DNA from 4 places in the Comamonas sp. wu1-DMT genome. Region 1 is predicted to be linked to each of the others. Evidence: predicted binding sites of a transcription regulator. Region 1 holds the regulator's gene; each other region holds the start of a gene.
The links. The regulator FNR, encoded in region 1, switches genes on or off when oxygen is low (the NO sensors DNR and NnrR bind a similar motif). The targets are predictions, from matches to a motif close to TTGATNNNNATCAA.
Positions count from the first base shown of each region.

Region 1 (5,910 bases):
TCTCCAGATGGACATACATGCCAATACGCAGTTGTCCGATATCAATAGCAACGAAACGATTCACTTTGAGCGCTACACACAAGATAAGACATTATTCCGCAGTTCCATGACTGCTCAAGCATGACTAGGGTCTGTTGGGATGCAAACAGCATCAACAATCCCCTCTTGTGTGACTTATCGGCACCAAAGGCTGGGTTTGTAGACCAGGTCCATCCACAAAGCCCAACTCGCAACGCCAATCAGCATCAGACCTGCAACTCTGGTGCCCCACCTAGCCCGCAATGCATTGACATGCGACTGTCCCAGTTGCCACAGCCAGGGACCCGCCAGCAGCCACAGTGCACCACCAACGGCAAAGGCTACCATGGACAAAGCCCCTTGCCAGGCGCCGCCACTCAAGGCCGCCACCAACACCGCCGAATACAGCAAACCACAAGGCATCAGTGCCCAGGCAAAGCCTGCTGCCAGACTGCCGCCCGGCGCGGTGACCCAGGGCTGAACCCTGGCCCAAACGGAACGCCCCGCCCGCTCCAGCCAGGCTGGCTGCCGCGCCTGCACCACCATGGCCAGTCCCCAGGCCATGACCGCCACATGCATCAGCGTCCAAAGTCTCTGCAATGCCGTTGTCTGACTGGTCAGCCAGGCCAGACTTTCCATGGCCACGGCCGCGATCCCGCCCAGCAGGGCATAGGCAGCGATGCGCCCCAGATGAAACAGGCTGGTACGCAGCCATTGGCGTTTTTGCAGGCCGAGCACGACAACTGGCTGCCCGCCGCTGACAGGCTTCGCTGCTGTGACCACACTGCAGGGGGCAGCGCACATCACAAGACAATGGGGCCCACCCACGAGCCCCATGATCAAAGCAGTCCAGACCAGCGAAAACAACATGCGCTAGATGATGCGCGAAAAGCGGGCGCGGTTCCGGTCGGCCTGCAAATATCGGTCAAACAGCATGGCTACTCCGCGCACAAAAAACCAGCCCAGGCCAGTGACCTTGAAGCCCTCGGCGGACAGCTCGACCAAGCCGTTGCGCTGCATCTCTGCCAGCGCATCCAGCTCCGCAGCGAAGTATTCGCGGAAATTGATAAGCCAGGCCTGCTCCATGGGCTCATACAGGACGGAGCCCTGGCACATGATGGACATGATGACCGCTCTGCGCACCAGATCGTCACGTGAAAGTGCCAGTCCGCGCTGCACGGGCAACATGCCGCCATCGACGGCATCGTAATACTCTTCAAGAGTCTTGACGTTCTGGCTGTAGGTCGCGCCCACCTTGCCGATAGCCGATACGCCCAGTGCAATCAGATCGCAATCAGGCTGGGTGCTGTAGCCCTGAAAATTGCGATGCAGGCGCCCCTGGCGCTTGGCAATGGCCAAAGAGTCGTCAGGCAGCGCAAAGTGGTCCATGCCTACATAGACATAGCCGCCATCCATGAATGCATCAATTGCGCCGGAGAGCATGTTCAGCTTGTCCTGTCCCATGGGCAGGTCTGCCGATTCGATGCGCCTTTGCGGCTTGAAGCGCTCGGGCAGATGCGCATAGGCATACAGTGCAATGCGATCGGGGCGCAGCTCATTGACCTGTGCCAGCGTGCGCGCAAAAGACTCGGGCGTCTGCCTGGGCAGCCCGTAGATCAGGTCCACATTGATGGAGACAAAGCCCAGGCGGCGCGCCTCGGCCACCAGCGCAAATACTTGCTCGGCGGGCTGCTCGCGGTGCACCGCTTTCTGCACCGCGGGATCAAAGTCCTGCACGCCAAAGCTCAGGCGATTGAACCCCATGTTCTTGAGAGCTCTCAGCCGCTCGTTGCTGACGGTGCGCGGATCGACCTCGATGGAGTACTCGCCCGCGGGATCCAGCTTGAAATGTTCACGCATCAAGACCATCAGCTGCTGCAACTCGGCATCGCTGAAGAAGGTCGGTGTGCCTCCGCCCAGATGTAGCTGGCTTACGAGCTGACCTTTGCCGCAATGCTCGGTATGCATGGCCAGCTCACGGCTCAAGTAGTCCAGATACTCGGCAGCCTTCTCATGATGCTTGGTCACGATCTTGTTGCAGGCGCAGTAATAGCAAAGCGACTCACAGAACGGCACATGCACATAAACGGACAGGGGCAAAGCGCGCGAGCCAGAATGCGTCTTGCGCTGCTTGAGTGCCAGTATGTAGTCGTCTGCACCAAAAGCCTCAACAAAACGGTCGGCTGTTGGGAACGATGTGTAGCGTGGGCCGGGGATATCAAAGCGGCTCAGCAACTCAGGCGTGACTGCGGTCATAACTGGGAGTTAGGGTGCGCCCACACTCTGTATAGAGCAGATTTCAATGGAAATCAGATCCTGAAAATCATGCCCAAAATAGGCAAAAGCGCATGTTTTTGAACGAATACAGGCAATGTGCCCCAAGGCAATCACCCTGTCCTTGATGAAAATCAAGAGACCTCAAGGCAAGTGCTGCGACAATTTGATCCATCTCATCTTCAACCACGAGGTCAATGACCAGCGCGACTCTCCACTCCGTGTCTGTCTGCGCCGTTGCAAAAAGCCCATGAATCTTCAGACCATCAAAGCATCCTGCTCCAACTGCAATCTGCGTGAACTGTGCATGCCCATGGGCCTGGACGATGAACAAATGGAGCGCATTGACGAGATTGTGGCCACGCGCCGCAAGGTCAAGCGCGGCGGTCTGCTGTTTCGCAATGGCGAAGAGTTCACCTCGCTGTATGCCATTCGAACCGGCTTCTTCAAGACCAGCGTGGCCACCGAAGACGGACGCGACCAGGTCACAGGCTTTCAGATGGCTGGCGAAATCATTGGTCTGGACGGCATCGTCAACGACCACCACACTTGTGATGCCGTGGCCCTGGAAGACGCCGAGGTCTGCGTCATGCCGTTTGACAAACTGGAGCAGCTCTCGCGCGAGGTCACGGCCCTGCAGAACCATGTGCACAAGGTCATGAGCCGCGAAATCGTGCGCGAGCATGGCGTGATGCTGCTGCTGGGCAGCATGCGTGCCGAAGAGCGCCTGGCGGCCTTTGTGTTGAACCTGGTTCAGCGCCTGTCGGCACGCGGCTTTTCCAAGTCGGAACTGGTGCTGCGCATGACGCGCGAAGAAATCGGCAGTTACCTGGGCCTCAAGCTCGAGACCGTGAGCCGCACTTTCTCCAAATTTGCAGAGGAAGGCATTGTGGAAGTCAAGCAGCGCCACCTGCGCATCCTGGATACCGAGGCGCTCAAACGCATCGTCAACAGCCAGCAATGCCAGAACTGAACCGAGTCGACAGACACTCTCAAGACAAAGCCCGCGGACAGCGGGCTTTTTTGTCTGTGCGAATTAATCGGGCAGAGGCTCGGAAACGATGCCGCCATTGAGATCGCTGACGGAGCGACCCAGCATCACCGTCATCGCACCTCCGATCAGGGTCACGACCCAGAAGGCAAAAAAAGCGACCGTATAGATGGCTTGGCGCGACCAGTCCAGGGGGGAGCCCAGCCAGTGCACATCCAGCGGGTCCACAAAGGCGAAAACCACCATCTCCATGATTGCCGCCGCCAGAAAGGCCGGCCAGACAATCCACATCCAGCGTCGAGCATCCATCCTGATTCTCCTTGGGCTGTGGGCTTGGTCATATTTTGCACAACAGTGGTGACCGTTCATGCAGGACTGCGGGCATGCACCGTGGCGGGAAACCCTGAACCACTCTCTTTTCAGTAGCATCCTGCGCCATCTGGATATCAAAAAACTATTTGCTTCTACATCAACGTTAGACAGAACATGCGCAACACGCTCTGATTTTGATATCGGCAACAAAAAAGGCCGCAAAAGCGACCTTGGCGGAGCAAGCGCCGGAGCGCTCAGCGATCCAGCGGATGGTCCTTGGCTGGCGTGGCCGCATGATTGCGGCCGGTGACTGCTGGGGCCAGGCTTTTTTCACTTTCGCTCAGGCGCTGGTTGATTTCCATGCCATGGCGGTAGTAGTCAGGGTCAATCACGGGATCAGGCCTGCTCAGTGCGATGTATGCGGTGACAAAGCCGGCAATCACCACGATCACCGGGCCGGCGATGATGAGCCAGACATGGGCAAACTTCCACCAGGGCTTGCCGTCCTCGGGGTGGATGATCTTGGCCGTTTGCGAGACCTTGGCTTGTGCTGCCGACATGATGAAACCTCTTTCCAAATTCTGACCACCCAGACACACACGGCAGGGTGGCATAAATTGTTGCCGATTGGCGGTGCCCTTGTCCGGCCTCCGTGATGGCTCACGAAGACCGTCAAGACCTGGCATTAACGCGGCACCAGGAACACCGTCTTCTCGGAAATACGCCCTGCTCCGGCAGTCACTGCATCCACATTGAAGTGTACGGGGTGCGAGCCGGGAGTTGCTGAGCCGTACGGAATCTGCAGCCGCACCGCAATGCCGCGCGTCTCTGCAGGGCCAACGCTCACTTCCTGCTCGGATGCGACTTCCAGATTCTCCAGGCCCACGGCGCTGATACGGTAGCGCTGCTCGGACTCGGTGGCGTTCATGATCTGCAGACGGTAGACGTTCTCCAGCTTGCCGCCCGCCACGATGCGCGAAAGCGCAGCACGGTCGCGAATCACATCGACCTTGAGCGGCTCGCGCAGCACCAGACTGGCGATCATGGCGGCGCTGAGGGCCACCAGCACGGCCGAGTAAATCAGCACACGCGGGCGGAAAATGCGGCGAATCACCTGCACCTGCTTCCAGGCCTTGGCGACGGCATTCTGAGTGGTCAATCGGATCAGGCCACGCGGATACTCCATCTTGTCCATCACGGAGTTGCAGGCATCGATGCACAGACCGCAGCCGATGCATTCGTACTGCAACCCTTTGCGGATATCGATGCCCACGGGGCAGACCTGAACGCAAAGCTTGCAATCTATGCAGTCCCCCAGGCCCTGTGCCTTGTAGTCGACGTCTTTCTTGCGCGGGCCGCGAGCTTCACCACGTTCGGCGTCGTAGCTGACGATCATGGTGTCCTTGTCGAACATGGCACTCTGAAAGCGTGCATAGGGACACATGTACTTGCAGACCTGCTCGCGCATATAGCCGGCGTTGCCGTAGGTGGCGAAGCCGTAGAACGCCACCCAGAAAATCTGCCAGCTGCCCTGGAAGGCCATCAACTCCACACCCAACTCACGGATGGGCACGAAGTAGCCGACAAAGGTGAAACCTGTCCAAAGAGACAGAGCGATCCAGAGAAACTGCTTGAGCGACTTTTTCCAGATCTTCTCCAAAGTCCAGCCGCTCTTGTCGATACGCATGCGGGCACTGCGATCGCCTTCGACCTTGCTTTCGATCCACATGAAGATCTCGGTGTAGACCGTCTGCGGACAGGAGAAGCCACACCACAGACGCCCGGCTACGGCGGTAAACAGGAACAGCCCCAGTGCGCTGATGATCAGCAGCCCCGTCAGATAGATGAAGTCCTGCGGGTACAGCACCAGTCCGAACAGATAGAAGCGCCGAGCCCCCAGATCGAACAGCACCATCTGGCGCTCGCCCCACTGCAGCCAGGGCAGGCCGTAGAAGACGATCTGGGTCAGAAACACCATGGCCCAGCGCCACCGTGAGAACACGCCGCTAATAGAGCGTGAGTACACTTTTTGCTCGGAAGCGAACATAGGCACCAACTCAGGCCCGCCCTCATGAGGCTCAGGCGTGATCGGTATGACTTTTCGGGGCTTCCCCTGATCGCACGGCATCGCAGTTCCTTAATATTTTTGTAATTACTGAAAATTGAAACGCGAAAAAGGCGGTGCCAGGGCACCGCCTTTTAAAAACGCATTACTTCTGGTTTTGCGTATTCGAAAGACTCCAGACATAGGAAGCCAGCACGGCAATTTGCGCCTCCGTCAACTTCTCTTTCTGGGCAGGCATCTCATTGTGCTT
Region 1 is NZ_JBANEM010000001.1:541,362-547,271, forward strand. Features, by position in the region: gene V8Z78_RS02500 (HD-GYP domain-containing protein) at 1-64, opposite strand, end outside; gene V8Z78_RS02505 (sulfite exporter TauE/SafE family protein) at 175-888, opposite strand; gene hemN (oxygen-independent coproporphyrinogen III oxidase) at 892-2,274, opposite strand; gene fnr (fumarate/nitrate reduction transcriptional regulator Fnr) at 2,543-3,265, shown strand; gene V8Z78_RS02520 (hypothetical protein) at 3,329-3,592, opposite strand; gene V8Z78_RS02525 (FixH family protein) at 3,850-4,155, opposite strand; gene ccoG (cytochrome c oxidase accessory protein CcoG) at 4,281-5,723, opposite strand; gene ccoP (cytochrome-c oxidase, cbb3-type subunit III) at 5,806-5,910, opposite strand, start outside.

Region 2 (5,910 bases), on a different contig from region 1:
TGCATGGGTGAACATCAGCATGGAGACCGCCTCCAGTCCCAGGGCCGCAAGAATGACGGGGCGTCGGCCCAGGTAATCGGACAGTGCGCCCATGGTGAGCAGGGCGACGAGCAGACTGAAGGCATAGACCGCGAAGATCAGGGTCAGCATGCCCGAGGAAAAGCCCCAGGCCTGCTGGTAGAGCCTATACAAGGGCGTGGGAGCGCTGGATGCCGCCAGAAAGCTGGCCAGGGTCAGGGCGACAGCAGCCATATTGCGGGTGCTGGATACCGCAGTCAGGGATACAGAGGATGTGGGCATGGAAAAGCAGGCTCCGCTACCATAAAAGCAAATTTTTTGCGTTTGCGTATTCTGCGTTAATTCATCATTAACGCAAATATTTAGCTTTAATGACCATGATTGCAAAAGACCCAGTCCAATCCCGGCCGGGCGGGCGCAGCTCCCGTGTACAGGCCAGCGTGCATCAGGCGGTGAGGAAACTGCTGGAGCACATGCCGCGCGAGGAGCTGACCTTTCCCCTGATCGCCACCGAGGCCGGCGTGACGCCTTCCACGCTGTATCGCCGCTGGGGCGATCTGCCGCAGTTGCTGGCCGATGTGGCGCTGGAGCGCATCCGTCCCATTGCCGAGCCTGCGGACACGGGCAGCCTGCATGGCGATCTGCAGGCCTGGACCGAGCAATACATCGAGGAAATGGGCTCTCCCCTGGGACGAACCTTGCTGCGCGATACCTTGGTGGCAACCCAGGAAGACCAGGTGACCTGCGCCTGCGTGGACATCATTCGCGACCAGCTTGGCATTGTGCTGGGCCGGGCCCGCGCGCGTGGCGAAGAGGTGCCCGATGTGGAAGCCATGCTGGACCAGTTGGTGGCACCCATCGTCTATCGCATTCTGTATGGTCTGCAGCCCGATGTGGCGTTCGGGCGCAAGCTGGTCGAACAACTGGTGCCTGAGCAGGTCTGAGGCTCTTGCCCTAGAATCGCGGCTCACAGGTGCCAAGGGGCGCCTGCCCGCACAAGAGGCTCTCACCCTTGCTTTCGACAGCGTGTTCACGCTCGATTTCGATGTTCTGTCAGACCATGGTTGTTCTAGGGGCCCAGCGCGGGAGGCTCCGATGCAACCTGGAGCACTGTCATGACTTCATCTCTCCATCCCCAGGCGCGGCGCGCGCTGACGCGGGACTACAAACAGGCTTTTCCCGCCATGGGTATCTACGCGGTGCGCTGCGATGCCGCTGACTTGTTGCGCCTGGGGGCCAGCCGTAACGTGGACGCAATACTCAACCGCCTGCGGTTCGAGCTGAGCAATGGCTCCCGGCGCGATGCGGCACTGGCCCAGGCCTGGGCTTGCCATGGCGCACAGGCATTTCGTTTTGAGGTACTGGACCGCGTGAAGGAGCGCGACGATCCTTTGTTCGACTATGACGCCGAACTTCAGGCCCTGCTTTCCCTGTGGCAGCAAGAGCTGCAAGGGGTACAGCCATGAGCAGTGAAACCGTGAATGCCATGAGCTCAGGCCAAGCGCTGCTCGGTGGTGCAGCAGCCATTGATCCGTCGGGTTCAGCCACGGGGGCCGGTTCTGTTTCCGGATTCGTTTCGCCGCAGGCCCTGGTCGACGAACTCAAGGTGCGCGCCCGCGTGCGCCTGAACCGTGCGCGGCGCGAGGGGGCTGCGGGCTCGGCCACATTGCGCGACCATTTGCATCAGGCGGCGCGCGAGGTCGGCTTTGCCGGCTGGGAGCAGGCGCGTCGGGTGCTGGGAGTGCTGGCAGCACCGGGTGATGACATGGGCAGCTTCTGGCATGTGCCGCGTAGCGGCATTCTTCTGCACATCTGGTTCAGCGAGTACGCACAGGCGCGAAGCGTGCTTGCACAGCAGGCGGATGGTTTTTTGCTGCCTTATCGGCGCCAGTGCTTCATCGTGCAAGCGCCATTCATCGAGGCTTTGGGCTTGAACCCGGCCGATCCGGCCTGGGTCGCCATAGGGCGAGATCTGGTCGCTGCCTATGGAACGCCTGCCTGGCGGGCCTTGGCCTGGCAGCGTCTGCATGCGCCTGTCGGAGCCTTCTGATCTAGCTCCGGAGTTTGAAGCGAAAAATGCGGGTCTGAAAGTGCTGAGAAGCGGTTCCGTCCGGGATTTCAGGCCGGGTCTGCAGGCGTGGGGAACTGCGGTGTACGCCATTCCAGCAGCTCGGCCAGGCGCTGCACGATCCAGCCCGCCTCAGGCACCGTGACGACCGAGCCCTCCGCGGCCAGGCCCGCATGCATGCCCAGCAGCACCTGTTCTTCGGAGGAGTTGCCCGAGTGATAGAGCGTCTGTGCCTGCTCGGTCAGATGGCTTGCCAGGTCTTCGCATAGCTCATAGCGTGCGACGACCTCGGCAATCGGTACGGACAGCTTGCCGCTGCGCGTGCGAAACAGCTCGGCAAAGCTGGTCGGCGGCTGAATCTGGCTGGTGTCGTCCATGGCTTAGCTTGGTTCGAACAGGCGCTCGAAACGCTCTATGTCCACGGCCAGCTCGCAGGTAATGAGCTGGCCCGATTTGTTGTCGCGCTTGCGGTGGGCAGCAAACAGCGTGGCCTTGCCCTTGAAGTTGTAGTCGGGCAGGTGGATCAGCTCATAGGGATAGGGCACAAAGAGCTGGAACTCGAAAATCATCCGGTGCTCGTTGCGCGGAGAGGGGTACAGCGTGTACTCCGGCAGATTGATGGTTTGTGTGGCCATGGCCCAATGCTAATGCGCCAGACATGCCCATGCTGGCCTGCGACAATGCAGGCATGACCGAAGCACGTGTATCCATTCAGACTCAGGACTTTGACCTCTCGGCCGAGATTGCCGCCCTGCGCACCGGCGATGCGCGCGTGGGCGCGGTCTGCAGTTTTGTCGGCACGGTGCGCGACCGCAACGAGGGCGATGCCGTCTCCAGCATGGAGCTCGAGCATTATCCCGGCATGACCGAGAAGTCGATCGAGGCCATCATCGACAAGGCCGTGGCGCGCTTTGGCATCTATGGCGCGCGCGTGATTCACCGCATCGGCCTGCTGCAGCCCATGGACCAGATCGTGCTGGTGGCGGTGAGCAGCGCCCACCGCGGCAAATCCTTCGAGGCCTGTGAATACATCATGGACTATCTGAAGTCCGAAGCGCCGTTCTGGAAAAAAGAGCAGACCGAGCAAGGCGCACGCTGGGTGGATGCGCGTGTCAGTGACGAACAGGCGCTGGCGCGGTGGCAATAAGAATGGCGGCAGCCGCCTGAGCGCAGACCTGTACTGGTGCCAGGTCGCCCTGGGCCAGGTGACGCCTGGTTGTGCCGCATCAGTGCATGATCTTGAAAAATCTATGAATAAAAATGCCTCTGGCGCTGATGTATAAAGCGTAAGTCGCTATGGTTCTTGGTGGCTCCCGGGTTTGCTGACTCTGGCAGGTATGGGGCCGTAATCTTGCGCATTGTGGGTTTGAGCCTACATTGGATCTGGCTTTGACGCGCGATGCTCGGGTCTGGCTTCTGGCGCAGGGCGTTGTTTGATTTTGATCAAATCACAGACTTGCGGCCGTCTTTTGAGCCGCTTTATTGCCCTTCCGGTCTTGAAATTCACCACCTGGCTATCAGATAAATCAGCAATGAATCTGATTGGAGCGAAAGCGACAAACCATGCGAATTGACAAACTGACGACCAAATTCCAAGAAGCCTTGGCCGACGCGCAGTCCCTGGCGCTCGGTGCTGATCAATCTACCATCGACCCTTTGCACCTGCTGGTGGCCATGCTGCGCCAGGACGACGGCCCGCGTGCGCTGCTGCAGCGCGCTGGCGGCAATGTGCAACAACTCAAAAACCTGGCAGAACAGGCCATGGCTGATCTGCCGCGGGTGCAGCAGCAAGGCGATGTGCAGGTCGGTTCCGAGCTGGCTCGGCTGCTGCAGGCCAGCGAAAAAGAAGCCCTCAAGCGCGGTGACCAGTTCATCGCCAGCGAGCTGTTTCTGCTGGCGCTGGCCGATGCCGCAGGCTCGGCCACGCGTGCTGGAGCCTTGCTCAAGCAAAGCGGCGTGAGCAAATCCAGCCTGGAGGCAGCCATCAATGCCGTGCGAGGAGGGCAGAACGTGGATAGTGCAGAAGCCGAAGGCCAGCGCGAAGCGCTCAAGAAATACACGCTGGATCTGACCGAGCGCGCCCGCAGCGGCAAGCTTGATCCCGTGATCGGCCGCGACGATGAAATCCGCCGCGCCATCCAGGTGCTGCAGCGCCGCAGCAAGAACAACCCCGTGCTCATCGGCGAGCCCGGCGTGGGCAAGACCGCCATTGTCGAAGGCCTGGCCCAGCGCATCGTGGCCGGCGAAGTGCCCGAGAGCCTGCAGAACAAGCGCGTGCTGTCGCTGGACATGGCGGGCCTGCTGGCCGGTGCCAAGTACCGCGGCGACTTCGAGGAGCGCCTCAAATCCGTGCTCAAGGAAATCGCACAGGACGAAGGCCGCATTATTCTTTTCATCGACGAAATCCACACCATGGTGGGCGCCGGCAAGGCCGATGGCGCCATGGACGCCGGCAATATGCTCAAGCCCGCGCTGGCGCGTGGCGAGCTGCATTGCGTGGGGGCGACCACGCTCGATGAGTACCGCAAGTACATCGAAAAGGATGCCGCTCTGGAGCGCCGCTTCCAGAAGGTCATCGTGGACGAGCCTTCGGTGGAGGACACCATCGCCATTCTGCGCGGCCTGCAGGTGAAGTACGAGGCGCATCACAACGTCGATATCACCGACCCCGCCATCGTTGCCGCTGCGGAGCTGAGCCATCGCTACATCACCGACCGCTTCCTGCCCGACAAGGCCATTGACCTGATCGACGAGGCCGCGGCCAAGATCAAGATCGAGATGGACTCCAAGCCCGAGGTGATGGACAAGCTCGAGCGCCGCATGATCCAGCTAAAGATCGAGCGCGAGGCCATGAAGCGCGAGAAGGACGAGGCTTCGCAAAAGCGTCTGCAGCTGATCGAGGAAGAGCTCGAAAGCCTGGAGCGCGAGTACGCCGACCTTGAGGAAATCTGGAAGGCCGAGAAGGCCAGCGCCCTGGGTTCTGAGCAGATCCGCAAGGAAGTGGACCAGCTGCGCATACAGATCGAGGAGTTCAAGCGCAAGGGCGACTTCAACAAGGTGGCCGAGCTGCAGTACGGCAAGCTGCCGGCACTCGAAAAGCAGCTGCACGAAGCCCAGGCCAAGGAAGAGGGCCAGGACGGCGCGACGGCCAACAAGCTGCTGCGCACCCAGGTCGGAGCCGAGGAGATCGCCGAGGTGGTGAGTCGTGCCACTGGCATCCCTGTGGCCAAGATGATGCAGGGCGAAAAAGACAAGCTGCTGCACATGGAGGACAAGCTGCACGAGCGTGTGGTGGGTCAGGAGGAAGCGATCAGCGCTGTGGCCAATGCCATCCGTCGCTCGCGTTCGGGTCTGTCCGATCCCAATCGCCCCACCGGCTCCTTCCTGTTCCTGGGCCCCACGGGCGTGGGCAAGACCGAGTTGTGCAAGGCGCTGGCAGGCTTCCTGTTCGACAGCGAGGACCATCTGGTGCGTATTGACATGAGTGAGTTCATGGAAAAGCACTCTGTGGCACGCTTGATCGGTGCGCCTCCCGGCTATGTGGGTTACGAGGAAGGCGGCTACCTGACGGAAGCCGTGCGCCGCAAGCCCTATAGCGTGCTGCTGCTGGACGAGGTGGAAAAAGCCCACCCTGATGTCTTCAATGTATTGCTGCAGGTTCTGGACGATGGCCGGTTGACCGATGGCCAGGGCCGCACGGTGGACTTCAAGAACACCGTGATCGTGATGACCAGCAATATCGGCTCGCATCTGATACAGGCCATGGTTGGCGAGGATGCCGATGATGTGAAGGAAGCGGTCTGGGGGGAACTTAAAAACCATTT
Region 2 is NZ_JBANEM010000004.1:217,974-223,883, forward strand. Features, by position in the region: gene V8Z78_RS08705 (MFS transporter) at 1-300, opposite strand, end outside; gene V8Z78_RS08710 (TetR/AcrR family transcriptional regulator) at 396-962, shown strand; gene V8Z78_RS08715 (GIY-YIG nuclease family protein) at 1,134-1,484, shown strand; gene V8Z78_RS08720 (hypothetical protein) at 1,481-2,068, shown strand; gene V8Z78_RS08725 (hypothetical protein) at 2,137-2,463, opposite strand; gene V8Z78_RS08730 (hypothetical protein) at 2,467-2,721, opposite strand; gene moaE (molybdopterin synthase catalytic subunit MoaE) at 2,775-3,233, shown strand; gene clpB (ATP-dependent chaperone ClpB) at 3,650-5,910, shown strand, end outside.
Region 2: clpB (ATP-dependent chaperone ClpB) is a predicted target of FNR. The motif match lies at 3,520-3,533, and genes of this name have one in related genera.

Region 3 (5,910 bases), on a different contig from region 1:
CCACAGATCGCGTACCTGCTGGCCCACATTGGGCGCGCCCCGGCCTTGCAAGGCATCGGCGAGCAGGGCGTAACAGGTGACGGACTTGTCGTCGCGCATGCGGAACTTGGGATAAACCTGGCTGAAGGTGTTCCAGTCGCGCTGCTTGCCCAGCAGCAGCAGCCAGTCGTTGCGCAAGCGGTCTTCCTGATAGGTGCCGGCATAGCGGTTCAGAAAGCCCTGGATTTCATCGGGCGACGCGGTTTCCAGACGGTTCTTGAGTTCCCAGTAAGCGGCCCAAGGTTCGAGGGGGTGACCGGCAGCCTGAGGCAGGAGCTGGGTCAGCGCCGTCTGATTGCGGCTGCGGAATGCTTTTTGCATGTCCAGCAACACGGCGTCGCCCGGGTTTTGTGCCTGCGCAAAAGGAGCAGCTACAGTCAACAGGGAAGCCGCACAAAGCGGTGTCAAAATCTTCAGCCAGTGCATGGAGGAAATTATCCGATGGACAAAGCAGCGTTACGCCGCAAGTTGATTGAACTGCGCCTCAACCTTCCAGATCGCCTGCAACGCGCCGATGCGCTGCAGCAGGTGATGCGCTTTTGGCTGATGGAGCGGCCCGATACCGTGATTGGTGCCTACTGGCCCATCAAGGGTGAATTCGATCCGCTGCCAGCCCTGCATCGCTGGAAGGAAGATGGCGAGCTACAGGGTACTCCACAAAGGCGCAGGATCGGGCTGCCGGTGATAGACAAACAGCGCAAGACGCTGAGTTTTCACGCCTGGTACCCCGGTTGCCCGATGGAGGAGGACGCCTATGGCATTCCCAAGCCCAAGGATACCGAACTGCTGGTGCCCACGCTGCTGTTTGTCCCCTGCGTAGGCTACGCGGCCGGCGGCTACCGCCTGGGCTATGGCGGCGGCTTCTATGACCGCACGCTGGCCGAGCTGAGCCCGCGCCCCTTCACCGTGGGTCTGGGCTACACCAATGGCTATGTCGATGACTTCCAGCCCGAGGCCCATGACCAGCCGCTGGACGCCATCCTCAACGACAACGGCGTGGTCTGGCCCGTCTAACCTTTGAATCGCTTTGCCATGAGTCGTCCCCGCAAGAACATTCCCCAGCGCCGCTACCGCCAGCGCCCGCCACTGACCGTGATGCAGCTGCCGCTCACGCACCCCGAGGTGCTGCGGCTGCAAGCACATATGCGCCGCCATGGCGCGCTTGGCCTGACACCGCGCCAGCACGATGCCATCTGGGACTTTCTGTTCGAGCGCCCCGAGAGCCAGGCCTGGCTCAGCCAGATGACGGCGCAGATTCAGGCCGGGCAGATCGCCACGCGGCCCAGCGCCTGATCGCGTTCATCGAAAAAATGCTCCTTATTAAGGAGCATTTACTGCATTCAATTAAAGGACTTCATAGCTTTATCAGCCTGAAGTCCTTTTTTATCAAGCGCAAGAAGCTATCAATTTCAAGCTGACTGGCTGGCGCGCCAGTTGTGCCAGCCCGATGCACGCAGCTCGCAAGCCGGGCAACTGCCACAGCCATAGCCCCACTCGTGCAGCGCATCGCGCGTGCCCTGATAGCAGGTATGGGTCTCGGTGCGGATCAGCTCCACCAGTTCGCTGCCGCCCAGGTCCTGGGCCAGTTGCCAGGTCTGGGCCTTGTCCAGCCACATCAGCGGCGTATCGATGCGCAGCCGGCGTTCCAGGCCCAGGTTCAGCGCCAGTTGCTGGGCCTTCATGGTGTCGTCGCGGCAATCGGGGTAGCCCGAGTAATCGGTCTCGCAGACGCCGGTGACGATCACCGTCAGCCCGCGGCGATAGGCCAGCGCGCCGGCCAGCGTCAGAAACAGCAGGTTGCGGCCCGGCACAAAGGTGTTGGGCAGGCCGTCGGCCTGCATGGCAAAAGCCACATCCTCGGTCAGGGACGAGCCGCCAATCTGCTTGAGCACGTCGAGCGACAGCACATGGTCCTCGCCCAGACGAGGCGCCCACAGGGGAAAACGCTCAGCCAGCTGCTCGCGCACACCGGCGCGCACCTGCATCTCCACGCTGTGGCGCTGGCCGTAGTCAAAGCCCAGCGTCTCCACGCGCTCGAACATGGCCAGGGCCTGGGCCAGGCAGGTGGTCGAGTCCTGGCCGCCCGAGAACAGCACCAGCGCGCCCTTGTGATGACCGGCCCCGGCCACCTGAGCGGCCGGGCTTGCAGAAGAAGTCGAAGTATTTGCCATAGTGCTGCAATTACATCATCCGCCGTGCCACCGAGACATGACTGTGGAATCAAAACACACAGACCGTCAGGCCCAAGCTTGATAAGCTGCTCGACAAACCACACAGGAGTCCGCCATGAAGCTCTATATCGGCAACAAGAATTACTCGTCCTGGTCCATGCGTCCCTGGGTGCTGATGCGCCAATGCGGCATCAGCTTCGAAGAGCTCACGCTGCGCTTTGACAGCTTTGCGCCCGACTCCAGCTTCAAGCTGCAGGCGCTGGCACTCGCACCGACCGGCAAGGTGCCGCTGCTGGTCGACGAGGGACTGATCATCTGGGACAGCCTGGCCATCTGCGAATACCTGGCCGAGCGTTTTCCCGACAAGCATCTGTGGCCGCAGACCGTGGCCCAGCGCGCCCGCGCACGCAGTCTGGTGGCTCAGATGCACAGCGGCTTCGGTGCGCTGCGCAGCCTTTGCCCCATGAATATCGAAGCCCAGCTGCAGGAAACCGGCGCCCGGCTCTGGGCCGAGCATGCCGATCTGCGCAGCGATGTCCAACAACTCGAAGAGCTCTGGACCCCACTGCTGAGCGCTGCCAGCGGCCCCATGCTGTTCGACCAGTTCAGCATTGCCGATGCCTTTTTTGCGCCGGTGTGCATGCGCATCAACAGCTACGGCCTGCCGACCTCGGCCCCGGTACGTGCCTATATACAGCGCGTCACCCAGTTGCCAGCCACCCAGGAATGGATTCAGGCAGCGCTGGCCGAGCACGACTTTCTGCAGTTTGAAGAGCCCTATCGCCAGCAGCGCTGAGGCTTGGCTCCCGCGATTGCGGTATCTGCAGGCCGGCTCGCAGCCACTACCATTGCAGCATGAGTGAATTCAAGGTTTTCAAGGTAGGCGGTGCGGTGCGCGATGCATTGCTGGGCCTGCCCGTCAACGATACGGACTGGGTGGTGGTTGGCGCCACGCCGGAGCAGATGAGCGCGCGCGGCTTCGTGCCCGTGGGGCGCGACTTTCCGGTGTTTCTGCACCCCCGGACCCATGAGGAATATGCGCTGGCACGCACCGAGCGCAAGAACGGCATGGGCTATCGCGGCTTTGTGGTCCACACCGCCGCCGATGTGACACTGGAAGAAGACCTGGCGCGGCGCGATCTCACCATCAACTCCATCGCTGCTCCCGCAGACTGGACAGGCAACGGCGACCTCGAAGATCTGGTCGACCCCTACCACGGCCAGCAGGATCTGAAGAATCGCGTGCTGCGCCATGTGACCGATGCCTTCCGCGAAGACCCGGTACGCATTCTGCGTCTGGCCCGCTTTGCGGCGCGCTTCACCGATTTTTCCGTCGCGCCCGAGACCATGGAACTCATGCGCGAGATGGTGGCGGCCGGCGAGGTCGATGCCCTGGTGCCCGAGCGCGTGTGGCAGGAAATCAGCCGCGGCCTGATGGAGGCCCAGCCCTCGCGCATGTTCGAGATCCTGCGCGAATGCGGGGCGCTGGTCCGGCTGCTGCCCGAACTCGACAAGCTCTGGGGCGTGCCCCAGCGCGCCGAATACCACCCCGAGATCGATTGCGGCGTGCATGCCATGATGGTGCTGGACATGTCGGCGCGCCTGCAGGCACCGCTGTCCGTGCGTTTTGCCTGCCTCTGCCATGACTTCGGCAAGGGCAGCACGCCGGCCGATGTGCTGCCCCGCCATATCGGCCATGAGCAGCGCAGCGCCCGCCTGCTGCTACAGGTCTGCGAGCGCTGGCGCGTACCCAACGACTGCAAGGAGCTGGCCGAGGTCGTAGCGCGCGAGCATGGCAACATCCACCGCAGCCATGAACTCAATGCCGCCGCCCTGCTGCGGCTGCTCGAGCGCTGCGATGCCATCCGCAAGCCCCAGCGCTTCGAGGAAGCCCTGCAGGCCTGCGAATGCGACGCGCGCGGACGGCTGGGTTTTGAAGATGCGGCCTATCCGCAGCGCCAGCGCCTGGGCAATGCCCTGAAAGCGGCTCTGGCCGTGGAAACCGGCCCGGTCGCCCAGGCCGCAGCACAGCGCGGCCTCAAGGGCAAGGCCATCGGCGACGCAGTGAGCAAGGCGCGCGAGCGGGCGATTGCCGCCTATCTGGAAGACGGCGCCTAGCAGCTCGCGCGCCGAGGTCCAGAAGGCAAGGATGGGCGCGGCTTGAGTTAAGTCAAAGAAGCTATGCTGCAGCCATTGCACAGTACGAGACGGCTGCGGCGATTCACTCCGCCCGGGCCATGCAGCAGGTCACGAAGCCCGCTGCAACCCCCATGCCATACCGGTATGGTTCTTTGACGGGCAAGTGTCCGGCCCACAGGCCACGGCCTTGCCCTCTTGCTTCAAGGAGGTGCTCTGATGTCCTTACCCCAGACCATGAAAGCCGCCGTGGTGCGTTCCTTCGGGAAGCCGCTCACGATCGAAGAAATGCCGGTGCCTCGACCGGCAGACGATCAGATCCTGGTCAAGATTGCCGCCTCCGGCGTCTGCCACACCGATCTGCATGCGGCCGAAGGCGACTGGCCCGTCAAGCCTCATCCGCCCTTCATTCCCGGCCACGAGGGCGTGGGCCATGTAGCTGCGGTGGGCAAGAACGTCAAGCATGTCAAGGAAGGCGATCGCGTGGGCGTGCCCTGGCTGCACAGCGCCTGCGGCTTCTGCCGCCACTGCATAGGCGGCTGGGAAACCTTGTGCGAATCTCAGACCAATACCGGCTATTCGGTCAACGGCGGCTTTGCCGATTACGCACTGGCCGACCCCAACTATGTGGGCCATCTGCCGTCCAATGTGAGCTTTATCGACGTCGCTCCCGTGCTCTGCGCCGGGGTCACGGTGTACAAGGGCCTGAAGGTCACCGACGCCAAGCCCGGCGACTGGGTGGTGATTTCCGGCATCGGCGGCCTGGGCCATATGGCTGTGCAATATGCCAAGGCCATGGGCTTCAATGTCGCGGCGGTCGACATCGACGACAGCAAGCTCGCGCTGGCGCGCCAGCTGGGCGCCACCGTCACCGTCAACGCCATGAACACCGACCCGGCGGCCTATCTGCAAAGAGAGATCGAAGGCGCCCACGGCGTGCTGGTCACGGCCGTGTCACCCAAGGCTTTCGAGCAGGCTCTGGGCATGGTGCGTCGCGGCGGCACGATTTCGCTCAACGGTCTTCCACCTGGCGATTTTCCGCTGCCGATTTTCTCCATGGTGCTCAAGGGCATCACGGTGCGCGGCTCCATCGTCGGCACGCGCCTGGACCTGCAGGAGTCGCTGGACTTTGCCGCCCAGGGCAAGGTCAAGGCCACCGTATCCACCGACAAGCTGGAAAACATCAACGACATCTTTGCCCGCATGCACGAAGGCAAGATCGAAGGCCGCGTGGTGCTGGACATCGCCGCCTGAGCCAGGCTAACCGGCCCCGAACCGGGGCCGGGTGAACGGGCCCGCTCGCGCGAAGCCGCCGCTCAGATCACCGAGCGCACCCAGCGCACGATCTCCGAGGCCGGCAGGGCTCCGGAGATGCGTGCCAGTTCCCTGCCTTCCTTGAAGACCACCATGGTCGGAATGCTGCGAATGCCCAAGGGTGCTGCGGCCTGTGGATAAGCCTCGGTATCGAGCTTGGCCAGTTGCGCCTGCCCCGCCAGTTGCTGGGCCGCCTGGGCAAAGGCCGGCGCCATCATGCGGCAGGGGCCGCACCAGGGGGCCCAGAAAT
Region 3 is NZ_JBANEM010000003.1:33,014-38,923, forward strand. Features, by position in the region: gene V8Z78_RS06120 (lytic transglycosylase domain-containing protein) at 1-465, opposite strand, end outside; gene V8Z78_RS06125 (5-formyltetrahydrofolate cyclo-ligase) at 481-1,053, shown strand; gene V8Z78_RS06130 (hypothetical protein) at 1,072-1,332, shown strand; gene queC (7-cyano-7-deazaguanine synthase QueC) at 1,449-2,210, opposite strand; gene V8Z78_RS06140 (glutathione S-transferase family protein) at 2,326-3,006, shown strand; gene V8Z78_RS06145 (multifunctional CCA addition/repair protein) at 3,066-4,328, shown strand; gene adhP (alcohol dehydrogenase AdhP) at 4,566-5,600, shown strand; gene trxC (thioredoxin TrxC) at 5,663-5,910, opposite strand, start outside.
Region 3: adhP (alcohol dehydrogenase AdhP) is a predicted target of FNR. The motif match lies at 4,371-4,384, and genes of this name have one in related genera.

Region 4 (5,910 bases), 370 kb from region 1:
CCGGTCTCAAGGGCTTTGATGTGAGCACCTGGTACGGCCTGTTCATGCCCAAGGGCACACCCGCAGCCATCGTGACCAAGGTCAATGTCGAAGTGAACAAGCTGCTGGCCATGCCCGAGGTGCGCGAGGCCATTCTGACCCAGGGCGCCGAGCCTCAGTCCATGAGCGTGACCAACTTCGATAAGATGTTCCAGGCCGACTTCAAGCAGTCCAAGCAGGTCGTCGAATCCTCGGGCGCCAAGATCGAGTGACATCCCGACGCGGCGCGCAGGATTCGCGCCGCCCTGCCTGGCGTGGGCAGGCCTGATCTGAATCAATGCAGCCTATGACAGGCTCGTGAATACTTCTGCGGAAACCCCTGAATTTCTGGAGAACATCATGGCATTGCTGGTCTGGGTCCCCGAGCTGGACACCGGTATTGCGGAGATCGACCGGCAGCACCGCCGCATCGTCGATTACATCAACAGACTCTACGAATTGCGCAGCTCGCCAGATCGCGAAGGTCTGGGCGATGTCATCGGCGAGATGATCGACTACACCGTCTCGCACTTCGTCTTCGAGGAAAGCCTGATCGAGAGCGCCGGCTATATGTTCGCCGGCCCGCACAAAAAAGTGCACGAGCTGTTCACGCGCCGCGTGATCGAGATGCAGACCCGCTTCGATGCGGGTGAGGATGTGGCCGCCGAACTACACGGCATGCTTTCGCGCTGGCTGTTCAACCACATCCGCAACGAAGACCATGGCTATGTGGACTCGGCCAAGGTCTATCTGCGCATGATGTCCAAAGAGAGCGGACAAGCTGCACAGAAGGAACAGCTCAAGGCCGAGGTGCTTCAGGAGCTGGAATTGCAGCGCAAGAAAAAAGGCTGGCTGGCCCGGCTGCTCAATCGCTGAGCACTCTGGCTCATCAGAAAAACGGCTCCCTGAGGAGCCGTTGCTTCGTGGGCAGCCGCCTTACGCTCACTCGCGCACCACAAGAACCGGGATTTTGACTGCGCCCAGCACACGTTGCGTGACGCTGCCCAGCATCAGCTTCTCAAGGCCGCGTCGCCCCTGCGAGCCCATGACGACAAGGTCTGCGCCCACGCTCTCCATGGTGCGAACGATGCCTTCATGCACTGCATGACCCTCACCCACCAGGGTCTTCACGGGCACACCCGCCTCATCCATGATGGCCTTGACCGCATCCAGGGCGGTGTTGGCTTCGGCGGTGGCCGCGCTCAGATACTGGGACTGGCCATAGGCAAAGTCGGCGCCCACGCCGGTGAAAGGATAGGGATCGACCACATACACCGCCGTCACGGCGCTGCCGAAAACCTTGGAGAGTTCAGCGGCCTTGCGTGCGGCCAGCATGGAGGGCTTGGAGCCGTCGACCGGAACCAGGATGTGATTGAACATGGACATATGTTTCTCCTTCTAGGTTGCAGGCGACACGGAACCCGGACCAGGGACCCAGGGCAAATGCCGCTCTTGGAATAGCATGCAGTCTGCCTTCATCATGCCTCAGCGTGTTGACATGAATCAACCCTAAAGTTCACTCCAAGCCATCTGCCTCAGATGCAGACATGGGCCGCCTGGTACTCGTAGCACTTGTCCAGCAGAGTGTCGGACTTGTCGGTGATAGTGATGCGCGTGCCGTCGGGACGCAGCAGGGAGACGTTCTTGAAAGCCGGCTCATGAGGCTTGCTCGGTGCATCGCGGCGCACGGTCCATTCCTCCTGGACGATGCCGCCCGGCAGGTCCAGCATCACGACGATCTGCTCGGTATCGTCCGACAGCCTGATGCACTTGGCATCATTGAGCTCGACCACGGCACCGGCCGGCGCGGCCAGACCATAAGGGCATTCCTCCACCCCGTGAACCGGCACCGAGGCATCGCCGAGGGTAATCTCAAGGCCATTGCGAAAGTAGATCGTGGGCTCCTTGGTGTAGGCCGCCTGTGCCGGACGGTCTTGCGAAGGCTTGCAGGCCGCTACTGTGACAAGAGCGGTCAGCACTGAAATACTAAGGGCGTAAAAGCGATTCATATAAAAAACCACGCCCTGCAGGGCGTGGTGTCGGCCAGCTGTTCTGGCTTGTTGGATGCAGGAAAGACTTGAAGGGGCGAAAGCTTCGCCGCAACAAGCCTGCATCATGCAGTGTCGAGGGCGTCACTTTGATGCATTGAGCACGTTACAGTTTTGCTCAAATTTTCAGAACAAAGCCGTCCGGCCCAATCAAGCTCAAGCGGCCTGGCCCTGCTGCCCCTGGAGCTCGGCCCCCTGGAAGTTGCCGCGGCGATAGGTCAGCACCAGCGTGTCGCGCACACCACCGGGCTCAGCAGGTTGGATCGGCGTGGTCTCATGAATCATGCGCGCATCGTCGAGCAGCATCACCGACCAGGGCTCGGTCAACGTGAAGCGCTGGCCATTGGGGCCGGTCGCTTCGAACACGCGGGTCTCGCCCCCTTTGACGCCCTTGCGTCCCACCAGCAGCACGGCGACCAGATCGACGCCGTCGCGGTGAGCGCCTTCGGGCGTGGGACGGCCGATGCCGTCCGTGGTGTCGATGCGGAACTGGTGCGCCTCGACAAACCAGCGCTCATGCAGCTCGTCGGTGCAGAACACCTGATCGGCCAGCTGCCCCAGGGCATTGATCATCTCCAGCCATGCCGCGCTCGTCGTCGTGCTCTCCAGCATGGGCTCGAACATGCGCTGCATGCCGCCATGCAGAGCGTTGTATTCCACAGGCTGCCAGTGGGCGCGATGAGGCACCTGCTGCACCTGATCGCCTTCGCTGACAAAGCAGGAATGGCGGCGGCGGCGATAGCGGCCTCCATCCTTGAGGAAGGCATCGGGCGGCAGACCCTGCCAGTCCGCATCCATGGCGTGCAGATCGGCCACACTCAGGCCCATCCACTGGGCGAAGTCCTCGGGCTGCAGCACGGCATAGCCGCGCGTGCGCAAGGACTGGGCTGCCTCGGCAGCGGCAATATAGGGAGGGGAAAACATGATGTGCGCCATAAGGTCGGCAAGCTTACTCCTCGCAGGCCCCGCTGGCTTGTGGCTCGGCATCGAAATTTACGCAAGGCAGCATCAACCAAATTGCATGGATGAAAAAAAATGCCTGCATCGCACACAGCAATGCAGGCAGAACGCGAGGTGCCGTGATCGGGCACCGGGCCTTCATCACCATGGTGGCGAAGGCAAGGCGGTCGGGGGCTTAAACCAGAGGCAGACCCACATAGTTCTCGGCCAGCGAGGTCGAGCCGGCTTCGGAGTGGACGATGTAGTCCAGCTCGGCTTCCTGTACCTTGGTGTTGAACTCGCCCTCGCCGGGGAAGTTGTGCAGCATGGAAGTCATCCACCAGGAGAAGCGCTCGGCCTTCCAGACACGGCGCAGGCACTGCTCGGAGTAACGGTCGATGCCAGCCTCGGACTGCTCCTTGTAGTACTCGACAAAGGCTTGCGACAGATAACCCACGTCGGAAGCTGCCAGGTTCAGGCCCTTGGCGCCGGTGGGGGGCACGATGTGCGCGGCATCGCCGGCCAGGAACATGCGGCCGAAGCGCATGGGCTCGGTCACAAAGCTGCGCAGCGGCGCAATGCTTTTTTCCAGCGATGGGCCGGTCACCAGATTGGCGCGGGCTTCGGGGTCCAGGCGCTTCTTGAGCTCCTCCCAGAACGCCTCGTCGCTCCAGTCCTCGACCTTGTCGGTCAGCGGCACCTGCAGATAGTAGCGGCTGCGCGTGGCGCTGCGCTGGCTGCACAGGGCAAAGCCGCGCTCGGTGTTGGCATAGATCAGCTCGTGCGACACGGGCGGCGTATCCGAGAGCAGGCCCAGCCAGCCGAAGGGGTAGACCTTCTCGAAGGTCTTGATCTTGTCCTGAGGAGCGCTGGCGCGGCAGATGCCGTGAAAGCCGTCGCAGCCGGCGATGAAGTCACACTCTATCTCGTGCACCTGGCCGTCTTTTTCGTAACGCACCTTGGGCTTGTCGCCCTCGAAGTCCACGGGCTGCACATTGCTGGCCTCGTAGACCGTGGTCAGGCCTTCCTGAGCCCGCACTTCCATCAGATCGCGGGTGACTTCGGTCTGGCCGTAGACCATCACGCGCTTGCCGCCGGTCAGGTCATGCAGATTGATGCGATGGCGCTTGCCCTTGAACAGCAGCTCGATGCCGTCATGAGGCAGACCTTCCTCATTCATGCGCTTGTCGGCACCCGCCTGCTTGAGCAGATCCACCGTCACCTGCTCCAGCACGCCGGCGCGGATGCGGCCCAGCACATAGTCGGCGCTGCGCTGCTCGATGATGATGTTGTCGATTCCTGCCTTGTAGAGCAGTTGCCCCAGCAGCAGACCCGAGGGACCGGCACCGATGATGGCGACTTGTGTACGCATGAATATGACTCCTTGTTATGGCTCAAAAACCTCTCAACCGGCGAGCGTGACGACGCCGGTTGCGCTGTGCAGCAAGACTAAGTTTTGTGCTGCGTCAAGACAAAGGAGAGAATCGTTGTTTGCGCGATAATCGCACAATGAGAACGATGATCGCGCAAAACAAGAACTGCGGAAGCCTCCATGAATGACCATGGCTCCCCCTCCATCGCCCCGGCAGACTTCATTGCCGGCCTAGCCAAGGGCCTGGCCGTACTGGAAAGCTTCGACACCGAGCGCCAGCGCCTGAATGCCACCATGGCCGCCGAGCGCGCCGGCATCACGCGCGCTGCCGCCAGGCGCCATCTGCTCACCCTGGCCTATCTCGGCTATCTGGAAACCGATGGCAGCTATTTCTGGCTGGCTCCCAAGGTGCTGCGCCTGTCGGGCAGCTATCTGGCCTCGGCCCGGCTGCCGCGCATCGTGCAACCCGTGCTGCACAGGCTGGCCGCGCAGACCGGACTGTCCTACTCCTGCGTGGTGCGCGAGGGCCGCGAAGTCGTCATCGTCGCGCGCAGCGCCGTTCATGAGAAGGGCGAGCGCCTGATGGCCCACGGACTGCATCTGGGCACGCGCCTGCCGGCGCATGCCACGTCCACCGGCCGGGTGCTGCTGGCCTCGCTCTCGAGCTCGGAGCTCGACGACTGGCTGGCCAGCTATGACCTGCCCAAGCTGACGGCACACACGGTGTCCGATGGTGCGGCGCTGAAGGCCTTGCTCGACGAGGTGCGCCGTCTCGACTACTGCATGGCGCTTGAGGAGCATGAACTGGCCATTCAGGCCGTGGCCGTGCCGTTGCGCAATATGCGCGGGCGCACCGTGGCAGCGCTGAATGTGGTGACATCGGCCAAACGCATGAGCCCGCAAACCATGCAGCAGGAAATACTGCCGCTGCTGCAGGAAGCCGCCAGAACCTTGCGCCCTCAGCTTTGACGCTATCAATATCAAAGCTTATTGCGCTTACCATTCATTGATTTCATGTACAAACAAGTTTGAAATCCTTATTCAACAAGCGCAACCAGCTCCCCTAAAAGGAGCATGAACCAGCAGCGGCAGTGCCCCGGAGCAGGCCAGTCGTTCAGATATGCCCGCTTTCCACCGAGCACACCTGCATGCTGAGGCGGCGCAGCAGCTCGGCCGTGCGGCGCATCAGCGGCGTGGACTTCTTTTTGGCAGGCTGCACCAGGCACAAGGTGCTGACGATATGCGGCGACTTGATGGGCACCTCCACCAGCGATGCATCCGTGGCATGACTGTGCATGGCGCTATCGGTCAGCGCCGCATAGCCATAGCCGCCGCGCACCAGATCCAGAATGGCGGGCACGCTGGAAACCTCCCAGACCACATTGAGCTTGACCTGGGACAGCGTGGCCTGGGCCTCCATCAGCTTGCGGAAAATCTGCCCGTGCTGGGGCATGATCAACGGAAACTCGGCCAGATGCTCGAACGGAATGCTGGTGCGCCCTGCCAGCGTGCTGGCCGGGCCGATCAGGCACA
Region 4 is NZ_JBANEM010000001.1:168,212-174,121, forward strand. Features, by position in the region: gene V8Z78_RS00735 (Bug family tripartite tricarboxylate transporter substrate binding protein) at 1-251, shown strand, start outside; gene V8Z78_RS00740 (bacteriohemerythrin) at 337-894, shown strand; gene V8Z78_RS00745 (universal stress protein) at 961-1,398, opposite strand; gene V8Z78_RS00750 (hypothetical protein) at 1,554-2,027, opposite strand; gene V8Z78_RS00755 (2OG-Fe dioxygenase family protein) at 2,223-3,002, opposite strand; gene pobA (4-hydroxybenzoate 3-monooxygenase) at 3,202-4,377, opposite strand; gene V8Z78_RS00765 (IclR family transcriptional regulator domain-containing protein) at 4,558-5,346, shown strand; gene V8Z78_RS00770 (LysR family transcriptional regulator) at 5,492-5,910, opposite strand, start outside.
Region 4: V8Z78_RS00745 (universal stress protein) is a predicted target of FNR. The motif match lies at 1,512-1,525, and genes of this name have one in related genera.